3 regions of the Streptomyces sp. NPDC107498 genome follow, and region 1 is predicted to be linked to each of the others. Evidence: riboswitches for the same ligand, from Rfam matches in the RefSeq annotation. Region 1 holds a riboswitch; each other region holds the start of a gene.
The links. A riboswitch is a leader RNA that binds a small molecule or an ion and turns the genes downstream of it on or off. The one in region 1 is predicted to bind cyclic di-AMP.
Positions count from the first base shown of each region.

Region 2: linked by a shared signal. The riboswitch ahead of ACZ66Z_RS25510 (LysM peptidoglycan-binding domain-containing protein) and the one ahead of ACZ66Z_RS17210 (transglycosylase family protein) in region 1 are both predicted to bind cyclic di-AMP.
Region 3: linked by a shared signal. The riboswitch ahead of ACZ66Z_RS32620 (M23 family metallopeptidase) and the one ahead of ACZ66Z_RS17210 (transglycosylase family protein) in region 1 are both predicted to bind cyclic di-AMP.

Region 1 covers NZ_JBVJPE010000008.1:273,465-277,521, forward strand. The annotation lists gene ACZ66Z_RS17200 (cytochrome P450 family protein) at 1-11, shown strand, start outside; gene ACZ66Z_RS17205 (transglycosylase family protein) at 106-1,143, shown strand; cyclic di-AMP (ydaO/yuaA leader) riboswitch at 1,402-1,575, shown strand; gene ACZ66Z_RS17210 (transglycosylase family protein) at 1,579-2,289, shown strand; gene eno (phosphopyruvate hydratase) at 2,603-3,889, shown strand; gene ACZ66Z_RS17220 (FtsB family cell division protein) at 3,980-4,057, shown strand, end outside.
Region 2 covers NZ_JBVJPE010000016.1:1,439-5,495, forward strand. The annotation lists gene ACZ66Z_RS25500 (phosphocholine-specific phospholipase C) at 1-1,077, shown strand, start outside; gene ACZ66Z_RS25505 (DUF6197 family protein) at 1,149-1,751, opposite strand; cyclic di-AMP (ydaO/yuaA leader) riboswitch at 2,159-2,317, shown strand; gene ACZ66Z_RS25510 (LysM peptidoglycan-binding domain-containing protein) at 2,320-3,210, shown strand; gene ACZ66Z_RS25515 (phosphoribosyltransferase family protein) at 3,194-4,057, opposite strand, start outside.
Region 3 covers NZ_JBVJPE010000027.1:59,690-63,746, reverse strand. The annotation lists gene ACZ66Z_RS32625 (aldo/keto reductase) at 1-165, opposite strand, end outside; gene ACZ66Z_RS32620 (M23 family metallopeptidase) at 212-1,312, opposite strand; cyclic di-AMP (ydaO/yuaA leader) riboswitch at 1,325-1,486, opposite strand; gene ACZ66Z_RS32615 (PP2C family protein-serine/threonine phosphatase) at 1,699-2,910, opposite strand; gene ACZ66Z_RS32610 (MFS transporter) at 3,026-4,057, opposite strand, start outside.

The DNA.
Region 1 (4,057 bases):
CAGAAATGTGATCTTCGTGTGATCGTGGCGCCATCGACTTGTGACGGACGTTCGAATGCCGCTACGTTTCCCGGCAGTCTCAGCCGTCACGCGAAAGGCGCTCCTATGCGTTCCGGGAACGGACGACACCGTCGCCCCCGTCAGGCCCCCGCCCTCGTCGTCGCCGCAGGCGTGACCGGATCCGCCATGGCGCTGCCGCTGCTCGCCACCGGATCCGCCTCCGCCGCCGACGCCGCCACCTGGGACCGGGTCGCCGAGTGCGAGTCCGGCGGCCAGTGGAGCGCCAACTTCGGCAACGGGATGTACGGCGGCCTCCAGTTCACCCAGGACAGCTGGGAGCGGCACGGCGGCCTCGCGTACGCGCCCAGCCCCGACCTGGCCAGCCGCGCCCAGCAGATCGCGGTCGCCGAGAAGGCGCTCGCCAAGGGCAGCACCGAGTGGGCCACCTGCGCGCCGATCGCGGGTCTGAGAAACGACGGGGAGCCCACCGGGGTGAACCCCGGCCCGGCCGCCCTCCCGAAGGCGCCCACCGGCCCCCTCCCCGAGTCCGACCGCACCGCCGGTGCGCCGGCGGCTCCCGCGGGGGCGGCGGGCCGGTCCGCCACGCCCGCGACCCCCTCCGCGCCGGCCGCGTCGACCGCTCCGGCGACCTCCGTCACGCCGTCCGCGCCGGCCACGTCCACCGCGCCCGCCGCGCCGACGACCCCGGGCACCTCCGATGCGTCCGTTACGCCCGGTACGCCGGATTCGACCGGTACGCCGAAGGGTGACGCGCCGTCGGCCGCGCCCGGCACCGGCAAGCACCGGGGCGGAGCCGCGCCGGAGGAATCCGGCAAGCCGGACAGCTCGCCCGAATCCGGGCGACACGCTTCGAGCAAGGACAAGGCGGGGGAGAGGATCGACGCCGAGCCCGCGACTGACGAGGCGAAGGATTCGGGCACAACGGACAGTCAGGACACTCCGGACGAGTACACCGTACGACCGGGCGACAGCCTGTCCGGCATTGCGCAGGAGAACGAACTCCCCGGGGGCTGGACCGCCCTCTACGACGCCAACCGGCGCACGGTGGGCATCGATCCGGACCTCATCCTGCCTGGTCAGAGCCTTGACCTGACGGCGGGTTCGACGACGGCGGCCGGTTAGTTCGCGGGGTTATGTCCACTTCTGGGCAAGTGAGACATGGGTCTCTTCGTCCCAACTGGCGTGTCGCGTCCGCAAACTTCGCTTCCGTCACCTCTCACCTGCGCAAACGACACCCCCGAAAGGGCGAACAGGGGCGATTTCTCCCCGATGTGCCTCTTTGAACTTCCGGGGGGTCTGTGTCTACGGTCGTCTCCGCTCGCCACCGCGGGCCCCGTCGACCGAAACGCCGAATCCTGCCGTCGGCCGACGGGAACAGTCGTCGCGCAAGCGCCGAAGGCAGGAGTGGGGGACCCAAGGTAAGTGCCGGTCCCGGCCGTTGAGACAGACGGCCGACGACCGGCTTGGGGTGAAGCCGCGTGCAAGGACACGCGGCCGGGCAACTTTCCGGCCCGAACCCGACAGCTCACCTCACAGGCGTCGGTGAGGAGAATTCCCATGCTGTTTTCCGTCAAGGGCAAACACCGTCGTCCCTCCAAGGCCGCCCAGGTCGCCACGCTCGTCGGCGTCACCGGTGTCGCCGTCGCCGCCCCGCTGCTGACCGCGGGCACCGCCTCGGCCGCCACCTCCGCCGAGTGGGACACCGTCGCCCAGTGCGAGTCCGGCGGCAACTGGTCCATCAACACCGGTAACGGCTTCTACGGCGGCCTGCAGTTCACCAACTCCACCTGGGCCGCGTTCGGTGGCACCGCCTACGCCCCGCGCGCCGACCTGGCGTCGAAGTCCCAGCAGATCGCCGTCGCCGAGAAGGTCCTCGCGGGCCAGGGCAAGGGCGCGTGGCCGAACTGCGGCGTCGGCCTCTCCGGTGCCTCCTACGACGGCGGCGCCGCCGAGAGCGCCCCGCAGCAGAGCGAGCCCCAGCAGGCCGCCCCGAAGCAGCAGGCCGCCCCGAAGCAGCAGGAGCGTCGCGCCGAGCAGCCGACCACCCGCAGCGAGCAGCGCAAGGCCCCCAAGACCGTCACCACGCCGACCGGCGAGAAGGTCGAGAAGGGCGACGGCGAGTACAAGGTCGTCACCGGCGACACCCTCAGCAAGATCGCCCAGGCGCACGGCGTCAAGGGCGGCTGGGCCAAGCTCTTCGAGCTGAACAAGGGCGTCGTCGAGCACGCCGACCTCATCTACCCGGGTCAGCAGCTCCACCTGAAGTGAGCCCGGCGGCTCGCGTGAGTCCGGCGGCTCACGCGGCCCCGACGACCCTCCCGCGGTGACCACCCCGGTCCGGCGCGCCCTTCCCCCGTGCGCGCCGGACCGGGGTTCCCCCGTGAGGGGCCCGGGTGCCGGTGGTTACCGCCCAGTAGATACGGGGTCCTTCGTCCCGGGATGCATGCCCTTGGGTCCTTTTTCGTCCCAGCGGGCGGGCGCCCGGCCGGCCGGAGCCCCCGAGCCGGTTAGGCTCTTGCCGCAAGGCCAAGCGACCCTGCACCGACCTTGCGTCACATCCAGCGTCACATCCCAGAAGGAGATGCTCGTGCCGTCCATCGACGTCGTCGTAGCCCGGGAAATCCTGGACTCCCGAGGCAACCCCACGGTCGAGGTCGAGGTCGGCCTCGACGACGGCAGCACCGGCCGTGCTGCCGTTCCGTCCGGTGCCTCCACCGGTGCCTTCGAGGCCATCGAGCTCCGCGACGGTGACCCCAACCGTTACCAGGGCAAGGGCGTCGAGAAGGCCGTCCTCGCCGTCATCGAGCAGATCGGCCCGGAGCTCGTCGGCTACGACGCCACCGAGCAGCGCCTGATCGACCAGGCCATGTTCGACCTGGACGCGACCGAGAACAAGGGCTCGCTCGGCGCCAACGCCATCCTCGGCGTCTCCCTCGCCGTCGCGCACGCCGCCTCCGAGGCCAGCGACCTCCCGCTCTTCCGCTACCTGGGCGGCCCGAACGCGCACCTGCTGCCCGTTCCGATGATGAACATCCTCAACGGCGGTTCGCACGCGGACTCCAACGTGGACATCCAGGAGTTCATGATCGCCCCGATCGGCGCGGAGTCCTTCTCCGAGGCCCTTCGCTGGGGTGCGGAGATCTACCACACCCTCAAGGGCGTCCTGAAGCGCAAGGGCCTCTCCACCGGCCTCGGCGACGAGGGCGGCTTCGCCCCGAACCTGGAGTCCAACCGCGCCGCCCTCGACCTCATCGTCGAGGCCATCAAGGAGGCCGGCTACACCCCGGGCACCGACGTCGCGCTCGCCCTCGACGTCGCCGCGTCCGAGTTCTACAAGGACGGCGCCTACGAGTTCGAGGGCAAGTCCCGCTCGGCCGCCGAGATGACCGACTACTACGCCGAGCTGGTCGCCGCGTACCCGCTGGTCTCCATCGAGGACCCGCTGTTCGAGGACGACTGGGCCGGCTGGAAGGTCATCACCGAGAAGCTGGGCGACAAGGTCCAGATCGTCGGCGACGACCTCTTCGTCACCAACCCGGAGCGCCTGGCCCGCGGCATCGAGGAGGGCACCGCCAACGCCCTCCTGGTCAAGGTCAACCAGATCGGCTCGCTGACCGAGACCCTCGACGCCGTCGAGCTCGCCCAGCGCAACGGCTTCAAGTGCATGATGTCCCACCGCTCCGGCGAGACCGAGGACGTCACCATCGCCGACCTCGCCGTCGCGGTGAACTGCGGCCAGATCAAGACCGGCGCCCCGGCCCGCTCGGACCGCGTCGCCAAGTACAACCAGCTGCTGCGCATCGAGGAGATCCTCGACGACGCCGCGGTCTACGCCGGCCGCAGCGCCTTCCCGCGCTTCAAGGCCTGACCCTCTCCGTAGGGCGGCTTCCGTACGTCCCCGTACTCGGTCCCGTACCGTGTGCGGGGACGTACGCGTGAACAGGGGAGGCGACACGACATGGCCGCGAAGGACCGGGACCGGTTCTCGACCGCGACCCGGATCAGACTGCTCGGCGAGCAGACCGCCGCCCGTGTC
Region 2 (4,057 bases), on a different contig from region 1:
GCCGATGCCGAGGTGTTCGACTCCACGGTGCTGTTCCTCAACTACGACGAGAACGACGGCTTCTTCGACCACGTGCCGCCGCCGGTCGCCCCTCCGGGCACGGCGGGCGAGTACCTCGACGGCGTGCCGATCGGCCTGGGCTTCCGCGTCCCGATGATCGTCATGTCCCCGTGGACCCGGGGCGGATGGGTGAGCTCCGAGGTCTTCGACCACACGTCGGTGCTGCGCTTCCTGGAGAGCTGGACGGCGGCGCTCGGCACCCCGGCCACCTGTCCGAACATCAGCGCCTGGCGGCGGAAGGTCACCGGCGACCTGACCGGGGTCTTCGACTTCGCCCACCCGGTGTACGGAGTGCCCGCCGGCCTTCCGTCCACGGCGAAGGTGATCGGGCAGGCCACCTGCGGCCCGCTGCCGAACCCGGCGCCGCAGAACAACGCGCTGCCCGCCCAGGAGTCCGGCACCCGCCCCGCGCGCGCCCTGCCGTACCAGGTGAACGGCAACCTCGACCGCTTCGAGTTCGGCGCCGCGGGCAAGATCCTCGCCTGGTTCTCCATGACCAACCGGGGCGCGGAGGCCAAGCGGTCGGCGCACTTCTCGATCCACCCGCACCAGTACCGGGACACCGCCGCCTGGCAGTACACCGTCGATCCCGGCGGCACGGCCACCGACTACTTCAACATCGGGCTCGGCTCGGGGTCCGGGAAGTACGACATCTCGATGATGGGCCCGAACCGCTTCCTGCGCCGCTTCATCGGGGACGCCTCCAAGGCGGGCAAGGCCGTCGAGGTGGCGGCCCGGTTCGCACCCGAGTCGGGAACGGGCAGGACGGCCCTGTGGTTCACGATGACCAACTCCTCGGCCGGGCCCGTCACCTTCACGATCCGCTCGAACGCCTACCGCTCGGACGGCCCGTGGACGTACACGGTTCCGGCGAACTCCCGTCGCGAGGACTTCTTCAACGCGGTGGCGTACAACGGCGGCTGGTACGACTTCACGATCACCGCCGACATCGACGGGAGCTGGTCGCGCCGGTACACCGGCCACATCGAGACCGGAGCCCCGAGCGTCAGCGGCTGACCCCTCCCCCGCGCGCCGGGCGGCAGCGGCCTTCCGGTCACCGCTGCCGCCCGGCACCGGGCGGCACGGCATCAGCGCCCGGCGTGCGCGGCGCGGCGGACCGTGGCGTCGAGGAGGGCCACCGCGTCGGCCCCGGTGCGGCCGGGGGCCCGGTTCCACGGCCCGATCAGCCCCTGCCACCCGCGTGACCGCAGCTCGGTCATGACCCAGGCGGCCGCCTCGTTCATGGTGTCGGCGCTGCCGTAGCCGAGCCGGTGGGCGGCGAGGAGGGCCCCGCAGACGCACCGGGCGCCGCGTGCGTCCCGCAGCTTGTACGGGGCGTTCTGCCAGCCCCATTCCGTCAGCACCAGGCGCGCGTAGCCGAGGTGGACCGAGGGGCGGAGCTCGGCCTGTCCGATGCGGCGCCAGGTGTGCAGCCGGTCCGGCAGCACGGCGCCGAGCCGTCCCGGGATGCGGCGCTCGACGGGGAGCTCCGGGGGCAGGGCGGCCAGGGCGTCGGCCACGAGCCGGTCCACCGGCACGCTGAGCAGGGCCCGCCAGCCCTCCTCGACCGGCGGCGACTCCTGGGGGGCGGTCCAGTCCGTGACGATCCGCTGCCAGGTGGCGCTCTCGAAGAGGGCGGCCGCCTCGCGGTCGAGGGCGTCGGGGCTGAGCAGGGAGGCGGAGGGCGGCATGGGGATGTCTCCTGGGTCGACTCCCCCCATCCTTCAAGATGGAATGTCGGTTTTGCCGCTTTCACCCTCACGCGGAGAGTCGTCGACCTCGCGACACCCCTCGCCTTCTCGGCGAACAACTCATCACATGAATTATCACCCCATTCACCCATGAAAGGAACTACATACCAAATAGGACATTCCGCTTCGCGTGACGCGACTCACTCGCACGGCTCGACGATTCTGCGGCCTTCTCCCCCGCCCCGTACCGGGCAAGGAAGTTCGACGCCCACCGGACGGCGTCGATCTTGAATCATCCGAATTCCGTGATCCATTTCCGCATACCCGGGACCCTCTCCCCTTGTTATCCGTCGCATTACTGGCCTACGGTCACCTCCATTCGAGCGGAACGCCCAATCCTGCCGCCGCTCGGTAAAACTCCCTTTTCACCCGACGGCAGGAGCGGGGGACCCACGAATACGCCGGTCCGGAATCCGGAACGGCTCGGGGTGAAGCCGCGTGCGCGCGGCCGGACATCTCCCGTCCGAACCCGACAGCTCACCCCGCAGGCGCCGGAGAGGAAACCGTCATGCCTGCTCACGGTAAGCACCGCCGCCCCCGCCGCAGCCCCGTCTCCCGGGGCCTCGCCCTGGTCGGTACGGGTGGCGCCGCACTCACCCTGCCGCTCATCGCCCCGGCCGTCGCCGGCGCCGCGCCCGTGTCCGGCGCCCCGGAGATCGCCGCCCAGTCCCTCGCCGCTCCCGCCGCGCAGACCGCCGCCAAGGCCCCCGCCGCCCCGGCCACCGTGCGCACGTACACCGTCGTGAGTGGTGACTCGCTTTCCCTGATCGCCCGCAAGAAGGGAATTCGGGGGGGCTGGAAGAGCCTTTACAGCGCCAACAAGAGCGTCGTGGGTGACGACCCGTCACTCATTCACCCCGGTCTCGAACTGACGATTCGTCGGGATTCCGCCAAGGCCGCCCCCGCCCAGCCGAAGGCGAAGAAGTCCGCCACGACCGAACGGGCGAGCCGCTCCGAGCGCCGGTCGGCCGCTCCCGCCGTCGCCACCGGCACGGGCGCCTCCGCCGCGCAGGCCGTCCCGGCCGTCGCCGCCGCCCCCTCCGCCGGCAAGGCGGCCCCCGCCGCCGCCACGAACTACGCCGACAACCTCGACGGCTGGATCCGGGAGTCCCTGGCCATCATGGGCCAGCACGGCATCCCCGGCTCCTACGACGGGATCCTCCGCAACGTCATGCGCGAGTCGTCCGGAAACCCCCAGGCCATCAACCTCTGGGACTCCAACGCGGTCGCCGGCACCCCCTCCAAGGGCCTGCTCCAGGTCATCGAGCCGACCTTCCTCGCCTACCACGTGCCCGGCACGTCCATGGACCTGTTCGACCCGGTCGCCAACATCACCGCCGCCTGCAACTACGCGGCCGACCGCTACGGCTCCATCGACAACGTCAACTCGGCGTACTGACCCCCTGCCGCCGGAAGTGCTCGGCGAACCAGGAGGTGGCGAGGTCCGCCACCTCCTCCAGGGCGCCCGGCTCCTCGAAGAGGTGGCCGGCGCCGCCCACCACGGCGAGCCGGTTCTCGCAGCGCAGCAGGGCCAGGGCCCGTCGGTTGAGGTCCAGGACCACCGCGTCCGCGCCGCCCACCACCAGGAGCGTCGGGGCGCGCACCCGTGCCAGGTGCTCGGCCGCGAGGTCCGGCCGGCCGCCCCGCGAGACGACGGCGCCCACCGGGGAGGCGGGGTCGGCGGCCGCCCACAGCGCGGCGGCCGCGCCCGTGCTCGCGCCGAAGTACCCGAGCGGGAGCCCCGCGCTCCCGGGCCTCCCGGCCAGCCACTCCGTGGCCCCGGCGAGCCGCCCGGCGAGGAGCGGGGCGTCGAAGACGTGCTCCCGGTCCTCCGCCTCCGTCTCGGTCAGCAGGTCGAAGAGGAGCGCCCCGAGACCCGCCCGGTTGAGCACCCCGGCGACCGCCCGGTTCCGGGGACTGTGGCGGCTGCTGCCACTGCCGTGGGCGAACAGGACGATGCCGCCGGCGTCCTCGGGCACCGCGAGCCGTCCGCCGAGGGTGACGCCCCCGGAGACCGTGATCCGCACCTCCGTGTCCTGCACGACGGGGTCCCGGGCGGCCCTGCTCCGGTCCAGGCAGGCGATGACCTCGGCGTCCGGGGTCTGTGAGAAGTCCCCGTAGAACTGACCGATCGCGAAGAAGAGATCCGGCGCGTGCACACTGACGGTCTCGTCGGCCTCGCCGCCGACACGGGCCGTCCAGCCCCGCGGTGCCACCGGGACGGCGAGGACGATCCGGGCGGCGCC
Region 3 (4,057 bases), on a different contig from region 1:
GGAGTAGACGTCGGCGGAGTCGACGAAGTTGCCGCCTGCGGCGGCGTAGGCGTCGAGGACGGCGAAGGACTGCGCTTCGTCGGCGGTCCAGCCGAAGACGTTGCCGCCCAGGGCCACGGGGAAGACGTGCAGATCGGAGGTGCCCAGTCGGCGGAGAGAGGTCATGCGTCGGTCAACCGTTCCCGCCGCCGGGCCTATTCCGTGCGGTTCCTCAGAGGCTCAGGCCCTTGGAGCGGAGCCAGGACGCCGGGTCGATGCCGTCGCCGCCGGGGGTGTGGACCTCCATGTGGAGGTGGGCGCCGGTGACGTTGCCGGTGGCGCCGACGCGGCCGACGGTCTCGCCGGTGGAGACGGTCTGCCCGGCGCTGACCAGCATGGACGAGAGGTGGCAGTACCAGACCTCGGTGCCGTCCTCCAGCTCCAGGACGATCCGGTAGCCGTAGGAGCCGGACCAGCCCGCCGACTTGACGGTCGCGCCGTGGACCGCCTTGAGCGGGGTGCCCGTGGGGGCGGCGAAGTCGAGGCCGGTGTGGTGGCCGGAGGACCACATCGAGCCGGACTGCATGTAGGTGGCGGTGAGGGTGTACGAGGAGACCGGCAGCGAGTAGCTGGCGGCGAGCTGGGCGAGGCGCTCGGCCTCGGCCTTGGCGGCGGCCTCCGCCTCCGCCTTCGCCTTGGCTTCCGCCTCGGCCTTCGCCTTCGCCTCGGCGGCCGCCTTCTCCGCGGCGGCTTCCTTGGCCTCGGCCTCCGCGGCGGCCTTCTCGGCCGCCGCCTTCTCCGTCGCGGCCTTCTCGGCGGCGTCGGCGGAGGCCTGCTGCTGCTCGGCCTGCTGGAGGATGCGGGCGCGCAGGGCCTCGCCCGCGGCGGGGGCGGCGGCCTGCTCGGCCTGTCCGGTCGCCCGGTCGGCGGTGTCGGTCGTGTAGGTCGCGGCGGTGAGCGGGGCCGGGTTGGCGCGGGCCGCGGTGACGGGCGCGCTGTCCTCCTCGGGGAGGAGGTCGCCGAGGCCGGGGAGGTCGTGGGCGTCCGGCAGGTTCAGGTCGGGGAGGTCCGGCAGCGATATGGCGACCGGGGGCTTCTCCTGCGCGGTGGCGAGGCCGCCCGCGCCGACGGCCGCGATGACGCCGACGCCGAGGACGGTGGAGGAGCGGGCGAAGTTGGAGCGCTGCTTGACGACCCGGTGCCGGCCGCCGGAGCGGCTCTCGGCGCGGAGGGAGCCCTCGGTGGGGTTCCACTCGGTGTCGGGAGCGGCGGGACCCGCGCCGCCGCCGAAGGCGTCGAAGGGGACTTCGGGGGCGGGGGTGTTGGACGCCACGAAGGCGCGCTCCTTTCCTTCCTTCTCGCCTACCGGGTTAGCTGACGGGTTCGGAGCAGGAAGGTCTCCTACGGGCTCTCGCGCGCGTGCGTGGTTCGCACGGGTGCGAAGGGGCCCGATTCACCCCAAGTGGTGGTTCCCCGGTTCCTTTTCAGGATTCGGCGCGTGCGCGCGGTGCCGTCTCTTGCGACGGCTGGGACGACCGCGCTGCGTTATCGAACGTTAATAGACAGGGGGTCCCGATTCCAAGCCGTTCCCCTTGATCATTCATTGGATTGGGGGTGTATCGCCCGAGTTGACCCCCCTTCAGGGGGGCTCGGGGCGGGAACGGCGAAACCCTCGCGATCTGACGTTATGTCAATTGTTATCGCAGTGACACCTCTCGACTACGGCCGGTGACCGGGGCTGCCCGGCGGCACCACCGGCATCGTCCGGCGCCGCTCGGGCTGCCCCGTCGCCGGCCGGCTCACCGCGAGCAGCGCCATGTCGTCGGTCGACCCGCCGCCCGTGTGGAGCCGTACGTCGTCCACGAGCGCGTCGAGCAGCTCCTCGGGCCCCGGGAAGATCCGCCCGGCGAGGCGCGCCACCGGATCGTAGAAGACGCCCCGCGCGTTCCGCGCCTCCGAGAGGCCGTCCGTGTAGAAGAGCAGCGTCGCGCCCGGCGGGAACGGCCGCGCCTCCGCCCGGTCCGGCCACGCCGCCAGGTCGCCCATGCCGAGCGGCAGCGCCGCCTCGCCCGGCTCCAGTGGGTCCAGCCGCCCGTCCGCGTACAGCATTAGCGGCGGCGGGTGCCCCCGGTTGACGACCCGTACGAAACCGTCGAAGGTCCCGCTCCCGTCGGCGCGCGGGATCTCGGCCAGGACGGCCGTGGTGAACCCCTCGAAGGCGTCGAGGCCGTGCCGGCGGGTGCCCTCCCGGGCCAGCGCCCGCTCCAGGCGCCGCGCCACGCCCTCCAGGGTCCGCTCCTGCTCGGCCGCCTCCCGGAAGGCCCCGATGACGACGGCGACGGCCTCGACCGCGTCCATCCCCTTGCCCCGGACGTCCCCGACCACGAGCCGCACCCCGTGCGGGGTGTCCTGGACGGCGAACAGGTCGCCGCCGATGAACGCGTCGGCCTGCGCCGCCTCGTACCGCGCCGCGCACTGCAGTCCGCCGATCCGCTCCGCGGGCGTCGGCAGCACCGCCTTCTGCGCGGTCTCCGCGATGACCCGCGCCGAGGCGAGCCGCTCGCCGCTGCGGCGCACGACCCGGTTGATGAGGAGGGCGAGCGCGGAGACGGTGAGGACGGTCAGGGTCTCGGTGAGGGAGGGGACCTCGTCGGCGGTGCCGTTGTAGAGGTGCAGCCCGACGGAGGCGAGGACGGCCGCGATCCCGGTGAGGAGGGTGGTCAGCATCGAGAAGAAGGGCGCGGCGATCAGCGGGGCGGCGGAGAAGAGCGGCGACGCGGTGTACGCGGGCGGGGTCGCCAGGTCGAAGCCGATGCCGCCCGCGATGACCAGCGGGGGCAGCGCGCGGATGAACCGACGGGCACCGCTGTGCTCGGGGCGGCCCTCGCCGCCCCGCCGTCCTCCGCCCGCCGCTCCTAGGGGGTGCCCCACCTGTGCTCTCCTGCCCGGTCCGACCGGCCGCGGTCCGCACCGCGCCCTCCCAGGGTGGCCGCCGCCGCCCGGCGCGGCGACTCCCACGGGGCCGAGTGGCGTACGGGACACGGGGTCAGTCGGCCGCCAGCCGCCCGCCCCGGGCGAGGAGCGCCATCGCCGCCGCGCACCCCAGGCCCACCGCGCACAACGCGAGCCACGGCAGCGCCGACCGGCCGGCGACGTCGAGGAGCACGCCGGTCCCCAGGTTCCCCAGGGTGATCCCGATCCCGCACACCGTGTTGTAGAGCCCGTAGTGGGTGGCCACCCAGCGCCCCCGGGACAGGGCGACGACGGTGTCCATCTCGTACGGGTAGAGCACCGCGTTCGCGACGGCCAGGACCGCCGCGCACAGCAGCAGTCCGACCGGCCCCCGGCCCGGGACGGCCGGGACCAGGAAGGCCCCGCCCATCAGCGCGAGGCCGAGGACGAGACACCGCTCCCGGCTGAGCCGGCGCCGGGTCCAGGCCGTGATCCGCAGCTGTCCGGCGAGCGCGACGAGCGCCGAGACGACGAACAGCGCGGTCGTCGTGCCCGTGCCGCCCGCCGCGAGCGGCAGCGCCAGATAGACCTGGAAGGACAGCACGTACGAGCCGGTCATGGCGAGCGAGAAGAGCCAGAAGGTGCGGTGGGCGAGCACCGTGCGGAACTGCTCCCGCGCTCCCTCCTCCCCGGAAGGTCCGGCGGCGGCCCGAACGGGCAGGTGCCGGAGCTGGACCAGGGTCAGCCCGGCGAACAGCACCGCCGCGACCACGCACGTCAGCCGGAACGACACCCCCGTCAGGGCCACCCCGACGAGCGGCCCGAGCAGGATGCCCGCCTGGTAGTACGCGTGGAACAGGGCGAAGGCCTCCACCCGGCGCTCCTCCCCCGCCTCCGCCGCGAGACAGGCCCGCACGGCGGGGTTGAACAGCGCCCCCGCGAGCCCCGTCGCGAGCGAGGCGGCGATCAGCGTCGGCAGCGACTGCGCGAAGGCCAGCGCCCCGAAGCCGACCGTCCGCAGCGCGCAGCCGGCCACGATGAGCGGCTTGAAGCCGAGCCGGTCGGCGAGCGCCCCGCCGACCAGGAACATGCCCTGCTGGGAGAGGTTCCGGGCGCCGAGGACGAG